Regions from separate parts of the Dyella sp. GSA-30 genome, predicted to be linked through region 1. Evidence: predicted binding sites of a transcription regulator. Region 1 holds the regulator's gene; each other region holds the start of a gene.
What was found. Region 1 encodes sigma-54, which starts transcription at its own class of promoters, with help from an activator protein. Its sites were predicted from a motif close to TGGCACGNGCNTTGC; they were not measured.
Positions count from the first base shown of each region.

Region 2: a site for sigma-54 is predicted at 1,992-2,006, ahead of fliE (flagellar hook-basal body complex protein FliE). Genes of this name have one in related genera too.
Region 3: a site for sigma-54 is predicted at 2,055-2,069, ahead of QMG46_RS21575 (flagellar basal body-associated FliL family protein). Genes of this name have one in related genera too.
Region 4: a site for sigma-54 is predicted at 2,318-2,332, ahead of glnA (type I glutamate--ammonia ligase). Genes of this name have one in related genera too.

Region 1 covers NZ_AP027042.1:5,179,717-5,183,977, reverse strand. The annotation lists gene hprK (HPr(Ser) kinase/phosphatase) at 1-731, opposite strand, end outside; gene raiA (ribosome hibernation-promoting factor, HPF/YfiA family) at 991-1,314, opposite strand; gene QMG46_RS22405 (RNA polymerase factor sigma-54) at 1,462-2,937, opposite strand; gene lptB (LPS export ABC transporter ATP-binding protein) at 3,107-3,826, opposite strand; gene lptA (lipopolysaccharide transport periplasmic protein LptA) at 3,830-4,261, opposite strand, start outside.
Region 2 covers NZ_AP027042.1:5,008,530-5,012,790, reverse strand. The annotation lists gene QMG46_RS21620 (PilZ domain-containing protein) at 1-85, shown strand, start outside; gene QMG46_RS21615 (sigma-54 dependent transcriptional regulator) at 475-1,908, shown strand; gene fliE (flagellar hook-basal body complex protein FliE) at 2,047-2,379, shown strand; gene fliF (flagellar basal-body MS-ring/collar protein FliF) at 2,451-4,148, shown strand; gene fliG (flagellar motor switch protein FliG) at 4,159-4,261, shown strand, end outside.
Region 3 covers NZ_AP027042.1:5,001,475-5,005,735, forward strand. The annotation lists gene QMG46_RS21560 (FliO/MopB family protein) at 1-131, opposite strand, end outside; gene fliN (flagellar motor switch protein FliN) at 147-488, opposite strand; gene fliM (flagellar motor switch protein FliM) at 485-1,501, opposite strand; gene QMG46_RS21575 (flagellar basal body-associated FliL family protein) at 1,515-2,012, opposite strand; gene QMG46_RS21580 (flagellar hook-length control protein FliK) at 2,476-3,687, opposite strand; gene fliJ (flagellar export protein FliJ) at 3,748-4,170, opposite strand; gene fliI (flagellar protein export ATPase FliI) at 4,167-4,261, opposite strand, start outside.
Region 4 covers NZ_AP027042.1:1,030,965-1,035,225, forward strand. The annotation lists gene QMG46_RS04585 (winged helix-turn-helix transcriptional regulator) at 1-410, opposite strand, end outside; gene thiM (hydroxyethylthiazole kinase) at 491-1,288, opposite strand; gene QMG46_RS04595 (undecaprenyl-diphosphate phosphatase) at 1,297-2,091, opposite strand; gene glnA (type I glutamate--ammonia ligase) at 2,379-3,788, shown strand; gene QMG46_RS04605 (GGDEF domain-containing protein) at 3,951-4,261, shown strand, end outside.

The DNA.
Region 1 (4,261 bases):
ATCTCGCGGCGGCCGACGTCGCCGGTCAGGCGGGTCATGCCATCGGTGTCCTCGCCGTCTCGCAGTGGCTTGAGATGCACGACCAGGCGCAGATACTTCGAGGGCTTCACCGCGGTGTGACCGAACATCTCACGTACGTTGAGAACGCCCAGGCCGCGGACCTCGAGCAGATCCTGCAGCAGTTCCGGGCAGGTGCCGTCGATGACATCCGGCGCGATCAGCGTGAATTCGGTGGCATCGTCGGCCACCAGCCGATGGCCGCGGCTGATCAGTTCCAGCGCCAGTTCGCTCTTGCCCGAGCCGGACTCGCCGGTAATCAGCACGCCGATCGAAAAGACCTCGAGAAAAACCCCGTGCAAGGTGATGCGCGGGGCCAGCATGCGCGCCAAGTAGTACTGCATCCAGGTCAGCAGCTCGTGGCCGCGCTTGGAGCTGATCCACAAGGGCGTATTGGTCTCTTCGGCCACTTCACGCAGATCGGACGGGATCGCCTGATCCTTGGTCACGATAATCGCTACCGGCTGGTAAGCGGCGATCTTGTTGATCACTTCCCAGCGCTGGCGCGAATCCAGCCCATCGAGGAAGTTGAGCTCTTCCGTGCCGATGATCTGGATCTTGTTGGGGTAAATGACGTTCAGGTAACCGATCAGCGACGGGCGTCGGCTGATCGTGACGCCATGTTCGAGCACGCGCGCTTCCCCACGCATGCCCGACACCCAGCGCAAGGCCATGCGTTCGTGTACGCCATCGTAGAGTTGTCGAGCGGTGAGGCGGTCCAAGCGGAGTCCCTTTGGCCGCGCGAGCGGCACCTGGCGATATTGTGCCAGTTTGGATCCATTTGTGCCCTGCAGCACAAGGACGCGCCCCGAAAGATACCGGGGCGCAAGGCATGGGCTGGGAGAGGACCGGGTTTTGCTCCCTCTCCCCTGGCTTTGCCGGGGGGAGAGGGGCGGGGTGAGGGGGCTCTTGGCCTAGCCGGCCCCCAGAAGATCAACCGTACTGCCGCTCAGCGCGCACTTCACGCTGGTGCTTGTCGCAGATCTTGTCGCGGTGTTTGCGCAATTGCGCGGTGAGCTTGTCGAACAGGACATCGATGGAGGCATACATGTCTGATTCGACGGCCTCGGCGTGGAGCACGCTGCCATTGACCGATAGATTGCCTTCGGCTTTCTGCTGCAGCTTGCTGACCGAGAGAACGATATTGAGGCTCAATATCTTTTCGTCGAGGCGGGTAAGGCGGTCGAGCTTGGCGGTAGCGTGCTCGCGCAGGGCCGGGGTGACTTCGATCTGCTGACCGCTGAGTTGGAATTGCATGTTGCGCCTCCTCATGATGCTGGCCGCGTTTCGCGGCTTGGGTTGGATGCATCCTCGGGTGTCGAGGAAACACCATCAGTCATAAGCTGGGAACATTCCTGGCGCGATCAAGTTCCCGCAAGCGCGAATTTATTTCTCACGTACCGATCAATTGGCGCGTTGGCGCTCGCTCGAACTTGGTATGCGCATGGCCTCCCGATATTTGGCAACCGTGCGACGCGCCACTTGAATGCCCTTGCGGCGCAATTCTTCGGCGATCGCCTGGTCCGATAAAGGTTTGCGTGTGTCTTCCGCGTCGACGAGTTTGCGCAGCATCGCCTGAATGGCCGTGGCCGATGCGCTGCCGCCGTCTTCGGTGGAAACACCACTGGAAAAAAAGTGCTTGAGTTCGAACGTTCCGCGCGGCGTATGAATGTATTTGCGCGTGGTCACGCGGGAAATCGTCGATTCGTGCATGCCGACTTCTTCGGCGACTTCGCGCAGCACCAGGGGGTGCATCGCTTCGGGGCCGTAGTCGAGAAAGGCGCTCTGCCGCCGCACGATGGCTTCGGCGACCTTGAGCAAGGTTTCCGCGCGCGACTCCAGGCTCTTGATCAGCCAGCGCGCTTCTTGCAGTTGCCCGCGCATCCAGCTGGCGTCTTCGCCGCGGGCCTGCGCGATCATGTTGCAATAGTGCTGGTTGAGGCCCAGGCGCGGCTGGCAATCGGGATTGAGGCTTACGCGCCAGCGGCCGCCGTCCTTGCGTGCGTACACGTCGGGCGCAACGTATTCCACCGGTGTCGGGTCCATCGACGCGCCAGGGCGCGGATCCAGGCTGCGGATCAGCATGGACGCGGCGGAAACCTCTTCCGGCTCGGCGCGCAGACGGCGCGCCAGCTTGCTGACGTCGTTGCGAGCGAGCAATTCGAGTTCGTTGTCGACGATACGCAGCGCCAGTTCGATATGCGGCGTGTCGGGGTCGAACTGTTCCAGCTGCACCCGCAGGCAATCGCGCAAGTCCAGGCTCGCCACGCCGGTCGGATCAAAACGCTGCAGCAGGCGGCGCACGCCGTCGACTTCGTCGAGGCTCGCCTTCAAATCGGCTGGAATGGCGGCAGCGACGGCTTCCAGGCCTTCGCTGAGGTAACCGTCGGCGTTGACCGCATCGATCAGCACCGTTGCGATGGTGCGTTGACGCGGCGTCATGTGCGTCAGATTCAGCTGCCACATCAGGTGTTCGTGCAACGTTTCCGGCGCGGCGTTTTGCGGCTCGAAGCCGTCTTCGTCGCCATTGCCGTTGCTACGGCTGGAACTGGCGCTGCCGCTGCTGGAAAAGTCGATCGGTTGATCGCCGGGGCCGTCGCTCCAGTCTGGCGCTTCGGCGTCGTCGCCCGGGCCGCTATCGTCGCTGCTCTTGGTGCTGGACGGCACCGGTACTTCGACCGCGCTTTCGAAGCTGCCGTCTTCGGCGTTTTCGTTGTCGGTGGATTCTTCGGAGAACTCGAGCAGCGGATTGCTCTCGGCAATCTGGCGCAGCTCGGCCTCCAGCTCCAACTGCGACAGCTGCAGCAGGCGGATAGCCTGTTGAAGTTGAGGCGTGAGCGTAAGTTGCTGATTGAGGCGAAACTGCAGTCCGGTTTTCATGCCAGCCGGGAAAAGATGAACTGGGGTCATCCTAACCCCTATAAACGGGTGCGACCATAGCCCTAGTCGCCAGGGGAGGCTAGAGCGTACAGTCGAATGTGATTTGGATCAGGGTTACGTTAAAACGTCGTGTCATGACGAGCACCTGCAAAACGGGCAGGTATTCGGATTACAACCGGAATTCGCGGCCCAGATAGACTTCACGTACCTTCTCGTCGGCCAGGATGTGTGCCGGTGTGCCACGCGATAGCACTTCGCCATCGTTGAGAATGTAGGCTCGGTCACAGATCCCGAGTGTTTCGCGAACGTTATGATCGGTGATGAGCACGCCGATGCCGCGCTCTTTCAGATGACGGACGATGCGCTGGATTTCGCCTACCGAAATCGGATCGACGCCGGCGAACGGTTCGTCGAGCAGCATGTAACGCGGCTGCGCGGCCAATGCGCGGGCGATTTCCACGCGTCGGCGTTCGCCGCCCGACAGGCTGATGCCTTTCTGTTCGGCGATGTGCGCGATCTTCAGCTCATCGAGCAGGCTTTCCAGCTCGGTATTGCGCTGGCGCTGATCCAGACCTTCGCGCAATTCCAGTACCGCCATGATGTTGTCTGACACCGTCAGGCGCCGGAACACCGAGGCTTCCTGCGGCAGATAGCCGATACCCAGCTTGGCGCGGGCATGCATCGGCAGGCCGGTGATGTCCTGTTTGTCGAGCTTGATCAAGCCCGCATCGGCCTCGATCAGGCCGACGATCATGTAGAAGCAGGTGGTTTTGCCAGCGCCGTTCGGGCCGAGCAGACCGACGACCTCGCCTTCGCGAATCGAGAAGGCAAAGTCGCGCACGACCTGACGGGTACGGAAACTCTTTTGCAGACCTTCAGCAGAAAGCATGGATTACGGTTGCCCCTGCGGCTTGGTCGACGTGGATTGGGCGGGCGCCGGTGCCGACGCGCTGCTCGCAGGCTTGGCCGGTGGCGTCGCCGGCTTGGCGCCCTTGTCGGTACGCGGCTTGGGTACGAAGGTCATCGCCACGCGTCCGTCGCCACCGCTCTCGCCATTCATCTGGCTGGTCTGGGTGTTGTAGGTGAGCTTGTCGCCGTGGGCTTCGCCACGGCCCTGCTGCTTGACCACGGCATTGCCGGTAAGCACGGCAATGCCGTTGATGTTGTCGTAGTCCAGCTGCGTGGCGTCACCGGTCATCAGGTTGCCCGAATCGTCGATCTGCTGGATGTGCGCGGGCGTACCCGTCATCACCATACGGCTGACGTTCTGGTCGCCATCGAAATAGATCTTGGCCAGATTACCGGTGACCTTCATCGTGCCCTG
Region 2 (4,261 bases), 170 kb from region 1:
TGAGGCAGTGAATGACGGGCTCGAGCGTTTCGTGTTTCGTCACCATCGTCGCAAAGTGGCCGAAGCGCGTCAGTCACTGACCTGACAAGAACTTCGTCACGCGCTGAATGTGATTCACTCCCGGCAACCTCATGTGATGCTCATCACACTATGAGCAGTCGGTCGAAACCAATTACGTGGCCTGCGACAAGTTCCTGACAGCCAATTTGGCTGTCCAAGTGGCCGAGTAGGCAAAAATTTTCTCAGTAAAATCATACAAATACTTGGCCTTGTAAACGTTTCCAGTGATGCGGCCGTCACGATCTAACGGCAAATCCCTATGAACTCGGGCCGGACCACGCAGTAATTTTGGCGCAGGTCTTGCCACTGCCTCCCAGTGTCGGCGACGGATAGTCGACACGGGCAAGGGGGATCGACGCGCGACAACGGACGTGGCGTGAACGATGAGTACAACAGTTGGGAACTGCAGCGATTATGGATACCGCCGACTTTCTGGTGATTGAATCCGATCAGGGGCGAGCTGACGCAGTCATGTCGGCGCTTCATTTCTTGGGCTACCGCCCGCAGCTGGACTCGGAACTATCCGAGCAGAGGGCAGCTGAGCAGGAATGGCGGGCGGTCTACGTCGGTCACGTGGTCGACGACAACAAGCTGCAGCGGCGCCTTGGCGCACTCGGCGGACAAGCTGGTGCGATTCCGCTGCTGCTCGCGTCCGATTCGCCGCAAACCATCCGGCTCGCCGGCAACGACTCACCGTTCGCCGGTCGGGTCGAGCGGCTCGAATTTCCGCTGCGCTACGAGCAGGTCGCCGAGGCGATGCGCAGCCTGCATGCACGACAGATCAGCGCCGCCCAGGGGCGAGCCCGCTTTGTCGGCCGCTCATCGCCGATGGGTCGCGTCAATGCGCTGATCCGTCAGGTGGCCCCGTTCGATTCCAGCGTGCTGGTGTTGGGCGAGTCTGGCACCGGCAAGGAAATGGTGGCGCGTACCATTCACGATTGCTCGCCACGTCGCGACCGTCCTTTTGTGGCGATCAACTGCGGCGCGATTCCCGCCGAATTGCTCGAAAGCGAATTGTTCGGCCACGAGAAGGGCGCCTTCACCGGTGCTATCAGCACCCGCAAGGGCCGCTTCGAAATGGCCGAGGGCGGCACGCTGTTCCTCGACGAAATCGGCGACATGAGCCTGCCGATGCAGGTGAAATTGTTGCGTGTGCTGCAGGAGCGCATGTTCGAGCGCGTCGGCGGCAACAAGACCCAGCGTTGCGACGTGCGCATCATCGCCGCCACCCATCGCAACCTGGAGCAGGCGATCGCCGACGGTCGCTTCCGCGAAGACCTTTTCTATCGCCTGAGCGTGTTCCCGCTGGAGATGCCCGCCTTGCGCGAGCACCTGGACGACCTGCCCGAGCTGATCGAGGAGTTCAATCAGCGCCTGCTGCGCCGCGGCCTCGACGGCGTTCGCTTCAGCAACGGCGCGATGCATGCGCTGCGCAGCCACAGCTGGCCGGGCAATGTGCGCGAGCTGTCCAACCTGGTCGAACGCCTGGCCATTCTTTACCCGCATGGCGAAGTGCGCGCAGCCGACCTGCCGGAGAAGTACCGCGGCACGGTCAGCAGCGATGAAGTCGGCGGCGTGGCACTGATGTCGCTGATGGACGACCGTCATGTGATCGGCACCCCCATGGGCGCCACGCAGACCATCGACTCGGCGGTGCAGCTGCCCGAAGGCGGCCTGGATCTGAAGGATCACCTGGCCGATATCGAGATCGGGCTGATCCGTCAGGCGCTTGACGCCACCGACGGCGTGGTGGCGCACGCGGCGAAGCTGCTGCGCATGCAACGCACGACGCTGGTGGAAAAACTGCGCAAGTACGGCTTGCAGCCGATGTTGTCGGTACACGGGTAATCGCACGAGAGTGCATGTTTTTAGGGGATTTTACGGTGTGACGGGTAAGTCGTGTGACGCATCTTCGACACGCGACGTAACACTGGCACGGCTTGTGCTTTTAACACCTGTGAACACCCATAGCGTTGGAATTTCGACATGAGCCAGATCGACGTCAATAGCCTGCTTTCGCAAATGCGCCAGATGTCCACGCAGGTGCGCATGCCCGAGACGAGCTTCAGCAGCACCACGCCTGCCGCCAGCCAGGGCATGGATTTCGGCGCATTGCTCAAGCAATCGATTTCGGCGGTGGGCAATACGCAGATGCAGGCCGGCCAGATGGCGGCGAGCTTCGAACGCGGCGACCCGGGCTCGGACCTGGCGTCCACGATGGTGCAGATGCAGAAAGCCGACCTCTCCTTGCGTGCGGTCACCGCGGTGCGCAGCAAGCTGCTCGATGCCTACAAAGACATCATGAACATGTCCATGTAATCGATCCATGCAATCGCCGAACAAGAGCCGTACATCCTTCGTCAACCCAAGCTAACGATTGAGCCCAATTCATGGCCGACTCCGCCATCGCGCAACCCGCCAATAACGGCGCGCGCCTTGACCCACTCAAGCAGATCGCCCGCAGTCCGGCGACGCGCCAGCTTATGTTGCTGGTGGGCGTGGCGCTGGCGGTGGCGATCGGCGTCGGAGTCGTGCTGTGGTCGCGCGGTCCCAACTATGCGCTGCTATATGCGGGGCTGGATTCGAAGGATGCCGCAGCAGTGACGCAGGCATTGCAGGCGGCCAACACACCTTACACATTGAGCCCGGATGGCAGCTCGATCTCCGTGCCCGCTTCCGACCTGGCTGCGGTGCGCCTGAAACTTGCCTCACAAGGTCTACCGCAGGGCAGTGCGGGCACCGTCATGCCGGGCGCCGATTCGCCGTTTGGCATGAGCGATCTGGCCGAACGGACGCGCTATCAGCAAATGCTCGAAACGGATCTGGGCAATACGATCGGCGGTTTGCAGTCGGTGCGTTCGGCTCGCGTGCATCTGGCCTTGCCGAAGCCGTCGGCATTCGTTCGCGACAATCGCCAAGCCAGCGCGTCGGTGTTGCTTACCTTGTATCCCGGCCGCCAGCTCGACCAGAGTCAGGTCGCGGCGATCGTGCACCTGGTTGCCTCCAGCGTGCCGGAACTCGACGCAAAGCAGGTGTCGATCATCGATCAACAGGGGCAGTTGCTGACGATCAGCGATCCCGACAGCGCCAGTGCGATTGGCGATAGCCGTCTGCGCCTGGCCACGCGACTGGAAAATACCTATGCGCAGCGCGTCGAGGATCTGCTGACGCCGCTGGTCGGACCGGGCCGCGTTCGTGCCCAGGTGTCGGCGGAGATGGATTTCAGCCAGACCGAGAAAGCGACCGAAACGTACGACCACGAACATCCCGCGCTGCGCAGCGAGCAGACCAATAGCGAGCAGCGTCACGATGTCGCACAGAACAATGGCGTGCCGGGTGCATTGAGCAACCAGCCGCCGAACACGGTGGCGCAACCGACAGCGGCACGTCCGAATGCCGGCAAGCCCGGCGCGACCAACGCTGCAACGGCGCAAGCAAGCGCACCGAGCGAAGCTTCCAGCAGCGCAACACGCAACTACGAACTCGATCGCACGGTCAGCCATGTCAGTGATCCGGCGGGCCGTCTCGCACGCTTGAGCATCGCGGTGCTGGTCGACAACAAGCCGGTCGGCGCGGATCCGGCCAAGAGCGTGCCGTTCACCGCGCAGGAATTGCAGCATCTGACCGATCTGACCAAGAACGCGATCGGCTTCGACGAGAAGCGTGGCGACTCGGTTAGCGTGATCAACCAGCCGTTCCACCAAAGCCCGGCTGACGAGAAACTCCCGCAGGAGCCGTTCTGGCAGCGTCCGGGCATGATGGATCTGATCAAGCAGGGCGTCGGCGTGCTGATCGCTCTCATCGTCGGCTTTGTCTTCCTGCGTCCGATGCTGAAGGGCCTGCTCAAGGGGCCATCGCCAGTGATGCAGCCGGCGCTTGCCGGGCCGATTCCCACGGTGTCGGTGCGGTTGACCGATGACGACGACGACGGCGACCAGCCAGCACCGGAATCCGGGCGTAGCCGCCTGGGTTCGCCACAGGCGATGGCCTATGAACAACGCATCGGTTTGGCGCGACGCATGGTTGCCGAGAACCCCAAACAGGTGGCGCAGGTAGTGAAGAATTGGGTGGGCGAGGATGGCGGCTAATCAGACGGTGATCTCCGGCGCGCAGCGCGCGGCCATTCTCCTGCTCACCCTCGGCGAGCAGGATGCGGCCGAGGTGCTCAAGCACCTGTCCGCGCGCGACGTGCAGGCCGTCG
Region 3 (4,261 bases), 180 kb from region 1:
GTAAACCAGCCGGCGACCAGGATGACCGCGATAATGGCGCAGAGGCTGAGCACGACGCGCAGCAGCTCGGCGCCTACGTTGACATCGGAGGCCGCGGCAATCGGGGCTGCGGCTGCAAGTGCGATAAACATGCTCGGAGTCACCACTCAGCGCAGCTTGCGCACGCGCTCGGACGGGCTGATCACGTCGGTCAGGCGAATGCCGAACTTCTCGTTGATCACCACTACTTCGCCATGCGCGACCAGCGTGCCGTTGACGAACACATCCAGCGGCTCGCCCGCGGCGCGGTCCAGCTCCACCACCGAGCCCTGATTGAGCTGCAGCAGGTTGCGGATGCTGATGCGGGTGCGGCCGACCTCCATCGCCAGCGTGACCGGCACGTCCAGGATCATGTCCAGGTTGACGTCCGACTCGCCCACGACGCGGTTGATCGCTTCGAAATCATTGGTGCCGCCGAGTTCGGCGGGAGTTGCGTCGCTGTGAGTCATACCGGTGTCGTCTCCGTAAAAGTATCGGTTACCAGGCGCACGCTGCGCCGGGCCGCGGGCCCCTGATAGCGCACCGAATTGCGCCCGTTGGATTGGCCGTAGCGACCGCGAAAAATCGGCACGTCCTCGGCAAACACCGTGGACATGTCAGGCATCTGCACCGGAATCACGTCGCCCGGGCGCAGCTTGAGAAAATCGCCGATGCTGATCTGCGATTCGAACAACAGGGAGCTCAGCTCCACTTCCGCATCCATGATCTCTTCGTGCAGTGCTTCGGCCCAGCGGTCGTCGCGTTCGACGCGATCGCTCTGCACGCCGGCATCGAGCAAGGTGCGGATCGGTTCGACCATCGAATAAGGCATGGTCAGATGGATCTCGCCGCCACCGCCATCGAGCTCCACATGGAAACGCGACACCACCACGGTTTCGGTCGGGCTGACGATGTTGGCGAACTGCGGATTGATCTCCGAATTGATGAATTCGAACTGCAATCCAAGCACCGGCGCCCACGCTTCGCTCATCGCAGTGAACACTTCGTTCAACATGATCTGGATCACGCGATTCTCGGTCGGCGTAAAATCGCGACCTTCGATGCGTGCGTGATAGCGACCGTCGCCACCGAAAAAATTGTCGATGGTAGAAAACACCAGGCGCGGCTCGATCACAATCAGGCCGGTACCGCGCAGCGGCTTGATGCGTACCAGGTTCAGATTGCTCGGCACGGCCAGGCCGTGCACGTATTCGTTGAACTTGAGCATGCGTACGCCATTGACCGAGACCTCGCAGGCCTTGCGCAGCACGTTGAACACACCGGTGCGGAAAAAGCGCGCGAAGCGGTCGTTGACCATCTCCAGCGTCGGCAGGCGGCCGCGGACGATACGATCCTGCTGAGTAAAGTCGTAATCGATCGCGGTTCCGGGCGGCGGGGGCTCGTCGCCGCCCGTCTCTACCGTGCCGCCGTCCACGCCATTGAGCAGCGCGTCGATCTCTTCCTGGGAAAGCAGGTCGCTCATCGGACGTTCTCCGTCACTGCATCACAAAGCTGGTGAAGTACAGCGCGTCGACGCCGGGACGGCCGAGGCGATCGTTAAGAATCTTGCGCACGGCGTCCAGCGCCTTGGCCTGCAGCTTCTGCTTGCCCTGCACGTCGTTGAGATCGGCGCCGGTCTGGCTGCTGAAAAGCAGCACGAGCGCGTTACGAATCACCGGATCGGCATTCTTGGCCGCTTCGATCGCCGCGGGGTCGTGCGACATCAGGGTCACACCTACTTGCAGATAGGTCTGCTGCTCGTCGCCCTTGAAGTTGACGACAAACGATGGCTCCAGCGGCAAGTATATCTCGGGGGTCTTCTTGCTCGATGTCGTTGCCACGCCTTCGGCTTGGGCGCTCTGCCCGCGAAGGGTGAATAGCGCGTAGCCGCAGACGCAGGAAATCAACACTAGCGCCAGCACCAGGGTGATGATCAAACCGCGGTTGCTCGGCGGTTTGGGTGCTTCGACGACGGGGGCTTCGGCCTTGGCCATGAATAACCTCAAGTAAGGAATGATGCTGTTACCTGAGGTTTAGCAAGCGCCATGCCATGTGTGGGAATGGCTTATCTGGTGCGGTTTTGCAGTGACCGGGGGGATTTATTGACGCGTGGCGTGGCGATGACGCGAAGGGTGGTGACGGTTTTTCGGCGGCGTCGGGAATTGGACCTGGGGTTTGGGGCCGGGGTCTTGGTCGCAGCTGAAGTCGCTCCTACAAGCTGGCAGTGCCTGCTGAGTTTGTAGATGTGATTTTAGGGAACCCCGAAAACTCTTCCTACTCGTCATTCCGGCGCAGGCCGGAACCCAGTGGCTTTGCGATAGGTTGTCGCCAGAGCCTATAAAAGTCATCTCTCTAGCGAAAACTGAAAACCGATGCCACTGGGTCCCGGCCTACGCCGGGATGACGACAATAAAAACTGAGGCTATGGGAGGCTATCTTCAGTCGCGACAGGCCAAATTAGGCAAACATATCCACCAATCCCACAGCTACCTGCCTGATCGGCGAAACCTCGACGTCCCCATCAGCACCGTCGCTACCAGCAAACGAACCTTTGCCGGAAGACGAAGAAGACCCATCTGACCCTTGATGCTGCTGCCCCACGAAGGTATGCCCCAACGAGAGGCCATGACCCGCCAACATGGTGTCCAACTGGCCCAAGGTCTGCTGCACGGCGGTCACCGCGGCCGGGTGCTGCGCGGCGAACGCTACGTCGACACGGTTGTTGTGATCGATGCTTACTTTCACTTCCAGCTCGCCCAGAGACTCCGGATTGAGCCTGATACGCGCTTCCTTGATGTCCTGCCCGCCCATCCAGGCCACTTGCTGGCCAAGCTCCTGCGCAAAGCCGCTGCTGTCGACGGATGACTGCATCTGCACAACTTGCGGTTGTGCGGTATGGGTGATGCCGCCGGGGCCGGCCGTCAAGCCGAGCATGGCGGTGATGTCGTTGTCTTTGTGGGTGGCGGTTTGCGGTAAGTCGGTCGGCGTGGCTTCGGCGGTCTGCACAGTCTTCGTTGCCGTGGTGGCAGTGGTCGTGCTCGCCTTGTTCGTTGCATTGGCGATAACGTGATGCCAATCGTCGTCACCCGCCTTGTCGTCAGCCTTGCTCTCGGTTGCACCTGCTTTACCGAGATCGGCGAGCTTGGGCATCGTGGGCAGCACGTTGGTGGGGATGCCAGCCAACTTGGCTTGCGCACTGGTGGCAGCGGGATCCTTGGTGGCCTGGGCATCGGTTGCCGGCACAGCTTGCGGCATGGCCAGAGCTAGCGCGGACATGCCCACGGGCGGTGTATTCGTAGCAGTCGGATCGGTAGCCGCGCCCTGAGCAGGCGCCGCTGACGAGTCCACCGCAGGCGCAGACTGCCCCAGCAACTGCAGCATGGTGCTGGCAAGGCTGGTGTCGTCGCTGTCGTCCTGGCTTTTGTCGTCGGTCGCACGGGCGGTCTTTTTGTCGCCATCAGCCGATGCCGTCTTGCCCTGCGCGACCGGCGTGCTGTTGTCATCGGACGCCTGGCGGTCATCGCCCTGCCTCGGCTGCTGCTGACGGCGAGCCGCATCCAGTTGACTGTCGAAACGATCGTCGCCCTGATTCTGCTGCGAAGACGGCGATGGCGAAGCCACGGGAAGCGGTGGTGTGGAAGCGACGGGCGAAGCTACGCTGGCAGTCATGGCGTCATCGTTTTGGCGAATATGGGACATAGCTGCCAGGCAGCAAGGATTGGGCCAGAGCTAACGCGGGCGCCGGTACTGCATGCGCTCGTCGATTTCCGATTGTTCGCGACGCTCTTCGCTTTTACGCTCCAGCTCGCGGTGGTGATCGATCACGCTACCGAGCGCGCGTTCACGCGCATGCGCTTCACGCCACTGCCCACCGGCCTGATCGAGCAGGCGGCGCTGCCGTTCGACTTCGCCGGTCTGCTGCACGATGGCCTGGTCAATGCGCTCGACAAAGCGCTGGCGGTTGAGCAAGGCCGTGACGTTGAGGTCGCCGCTGTCGAGTGCGTACTCGTCGCGATAACGCTTGAGTTCGCCCAGCTGCTGCTCGGCCTTGGCCAGCTTCTGCTGCTGTTCGGCCAGGCGCAGCAGCGCTTTTTCCTGGCGCTCTTTCGCCTGGTCAGCGGCCGGTTGCAAATGGGTGGCGCGGGACTTCATGCCATGGCCTCCTGAGCGATCACTTGCAGTGCCTCGATGGCGGAATTGAGCGGCATCGGCTCGTCCACTTCTTGTTGCAGGAAGTCACGCA
Region 4 (4,261 bases), 1.4 Mb from region 1:
CCCAGCACAGCAATGGCCACGATGGTCACTGCGATCGCGATCAGGGCACGCCGCCGTCGTGTCGGCGAAACCGATGGTGCGGGTTCGCTGTCGACCAGCGGTTGCTCGCACAACTGGTAACCCTGGCCGCGTACCGAGCGGAGGTATCGTGGTTGTCGGCCATCGTCGCCCAGTGATTGGCGCAACAGCTTGACCCGTTGCGTCACCGTTTCCTCGCCCACCACGGCCGGCGACCAGACGCCTTCGATCAGGGCATCGAAGGAGACGACATCGGTGCCGCGTGTTAGCAGGAAGGCGAGTAATCGAAAGCTCAAGCCTTGAACGTCAAGCGTGTCGCCACCGCGTTCCACGCGCTGCCGTGCGAGGTCGATGGAAAGATCGAGCAGTCGGTAGCGTTGCGGGGCTTGCATGGGCGGCCATCCGGGCGACATCGCTATGGTATGCGCTCCGATGGTGGCGTGGGTGGCTGCCCTGGCGTTATTGCTTTGTCTTAGGGAGCGCGCGGCTGCACATCGTCGATCGTGGCCAGCGCATCGATAAAGCGCCAGTGAAACGAGCCGGGACCTTCCGCATCACGTGCGGCGCATTCGCCTGCCTGCTTGAACAGTGCAAGCGTCGTCGCTGCCGCTTCGAACGGCTGTCCGGGCAACACGGCCAGCATCGCACCCATCACGCAGGTCTGCGTGCAGCCCATGGCGGTCACGCGCGGCATCCAGGGCGAGCCGCCGGCAAAGCGCAGGCTGCGCTCGCCATCGGTAAGAAAGTCGACCTCGCCGGTGACGGCGACGACGGTGCCTTGCTCGCGCGCAAAGCGCATGGCGCCAGCTTCGGCCGCTTCCACTGCGTCGCGACTGTCCACGCCCTGCGCGCGACTGACGCTGCCACTCAAGGCGAGCATCTCGGAGGCATTGCCGCGTATCACGGCCGGGCGATGTTCGAGCAGACGCATGACGGCCTGGCGTCGGAACGCCGTGGCCTGATGCGCCACCGGATCGAGCACCCATGGCTTGCCGGCTTGTCGTGCGGACGCTGTGGCGGCCAGCATGCCGGCCAGCCAGTCCGACGAGAGGGTGCCGATGTTCACGGTCAACGCGTCGGCGAAGGCAGCAAATTCACCGGCTTCTTCTTCGGCATGCACCATCGCCGGCGAGGCACCGATGGCCAGCATCGCGTTGGCGGCCATGTTCATTGCCACGAAGTTGGTGATGCACTGCACGAGCGGCGCGCGTTCGCGCACCGTGCGCAGCGCGGTGGCCATGGTTGCCAGCGGATAGGACATCTCGCTCATGGAACGACTCAGGCGCCGCGCATGAACAGCAGCAATGCCAGGCCCAGCACGATGCGGTACACCGCAAATGCGGTGAAACGATGGCTGCGGATATAGCCGAGCAACCACTTCACCGCGATAAAGGCCACGATGGCCGAGACGATGAAGCCGACGATCAGCGCGGTCCAGTCCTCGTGCGCAACGCCGTCATGCTTGACCACTTTGAGCAGCTCGTAGCCGGTAGCGGCGTACATGGTCGGGATACCGACCAGGAAGGCGAACTCGGTGGCGGCCGCGCGATTGCTGGTGCCGACAAGCATGGCAGTGAAGATCGTCGCGCCCGAACGCGAGGTGCCCGGGAATACGCCGGCCACCATCTGCGCGACACCGACCAGGATCGCGACCGGCCAGGTCACGGCCTTGCGATCGACCTGCCGCGCGGCGATCTGCTCGGCGGCGATCATCCAGAAACCACCGATCAGTAGCGCCCAGGCAATGGGGGTAATCGTCTCAGGCAGCTTGAAGCCGTAATGAGTCACGATCAGGCCAAGCACCGCGGTGATCGCGAAGGCGACGATCAGCTTCATCAGGTAGTCGCGGTTGTCGCGGTCGCCCAGTTGCGTGAACAGCTGCCAGATGCGCTTCCAGTAGATGAACGTCACGGCGAGGATCGCGCCAGCCTGGATGCCGACATTGAACAGGTCCGAGCGTTCGCCCAGGCCGAGCTTCTCGGCGATCAGCAGATGGCCCGTGCTGGAAATGGGCAGGAATTCGGTAATGCCCTCGATGATGCCGAGCAGGATGACGTTGATCAGGTCGCTCACTGTGCTGCAACTCCGTTATGCGATAAGACTGGCGGGCTTGCGCCCGACACGAAGCGGCATAGCTTACGTGGTCTATATGGCGCGAGGCTGGCAGAAGAAGGGTTGTGATCGGCAACTGTTCATTGCTCTGATATGGTGCAATGATCGCTCCAATCTGGTGCCTACGGATGCCTGAGATAGGCCGTCACCATGCTTTAACTGTCTGATTCAAAAGCGCTACACTGCCTGGCACAGCTGTTGCTAAAACGTTGCATCTTTTCCCGCTTATCAGCCCCCGAGGTCCGTCCATGTCCGCTCAGAAAGTGCTCGACCTGATCCAGGAACACGAGGTCGAGTTTGTCGACCTGCGTTTTGCCGACATGCTCGGCAAGCATCATCACGTCAGCTTCCCGGCCCACGCCATCGACGAGTCGACGTTCGAAGACGGCAAGATGTTCGACGGTTCGTCGATCTCGGGCTGGAAGGGCATCAACGAGTCGGACATGGTCCTGCTGCCCGATCCGGATACCGCCTACCTCGATCCGTTCAGCGCGCACACCCAGCTTGTGCTGCATTGCGACGTGCTCGAGCCGAGCACCATGCAGGCCTATGGCCGCGACCCGCGCTCGATCGCCAAGCGCGCCGAAGCCTATATGAAGTCCACCGGCATCGCCGACACCGCCTTCTTCGGCCCGGAACCCGAGTTCTTCATCTTCGACTCGGTGCGCTGGCAGAACGACATGGGCCGCGTGTTCTATGAAATCGGCTCCGAAGAAGCCGCCTGGTCGTCGCGCTACAAGTACGACAACAACAACACCGGCCACCGCCCGGGCGTGAAGGGCGGCTACTTCCCGGTCAGCCCGGTCGACTCGCTGGGTGACCTGCGCGCCGACATGTGCAAGGTGCTCGAGTCGCTGGGCCAGGTGGTGGAAGTGCACCACCACGAAGTGGCCAATGCCGGCCAGTGCGAAATCGGCGTGCGCTTCAACACGCTGGTGCAGAAGGCCGACGAGTTGATGACGATGAAGTACGTCATCAAGAACGTCGCCCACCAGAACGGCAAGACCGTCACCTTCATGCCCAAGCCGATCGTCGGCGACAACGGCAGCGGCATGCACGTGCACCAGTCGTTGTCCAAGGACGGCACCAACCTGTTCGCGGGCGACCTGTACGGCGGCCTGTCGCAGACGGCGCTGTGGTACATCGGCGGCATCTTCAAGCATGCCAAGGCGATCAACGCGTTCGCCAACTCCACCACCAACAGCTACAAGCGCCTGGTGCCGGGTTTCGAAGCGCCGGTGATGCTCGCCTACTCGGCACGCAACCGTTCGGCCAGCTGCCGCATTCCGTTCGTGTCGAGCCCGAAGGGCCGTCGCATCGAAGTGCGCTTCCCCGATCCGATGCAGTCGGGCTATCTGACCTTCACCGCGCTGATGATGGCCGGCCTCGACGGCATCATCAACAAGATCGACCCGGGTGCGCCGGCCGACAAGGATCTCTACGATCTGCCGCCCGAAGAAGAGAAGAACATCCCGCAGGTCTGCTCCAGCCTCGACGCCGCGCTCGAAGCGCTGGACAAGGACCGCGACTTCCTCAAGGCCGGCGGCGTGTTCACCGACGACTTCATCGACGCGTACATCGCGCTGAAGATGCAGGAAGTGACCCGCTATCGCGCCAGCACGCATCCGCTGGAATTCCAGATGTATTACGCGATCTGATTGTTCGCAAGCTTGACGCAAGGACGGGCGCTTCGGCGCCCGTTCTCGTTTTTTACCGCCCGTTTGGTAGCCGTGTGCGGGCGGGCATTGCAACTTGCGCCGACAGAAGATGAAATGAACCCATCTGGCTTATCGGCCGCCGTCCGCATCGACAGATTCAAGATGACGCGCTCAGAACACTATGCTTCTTCCGCCCATTTCCTGGGTGTCGTCGCCAGCTCCGTAGCTCAGGCCAGATCGCTGGAAGAGCTGGTGCGGCCGTTGCTGGAATTGTTGCAGACCGTCACGGGACTCGAATCGACGTATCTGACGACGATCGATGAAGCCAGCGGCGTGCAGCACATTCTCTTTGCTCGCAATACGCATCGCCTGGAGATTCCCGAAGGCTTGTCGGTGCCTTGGGAAGCAACGTTGTGCAAGCGCGCCCTGGAAGAAGGGCGTCCTTATACCGACGACGTAGCCAACTGCTGGCC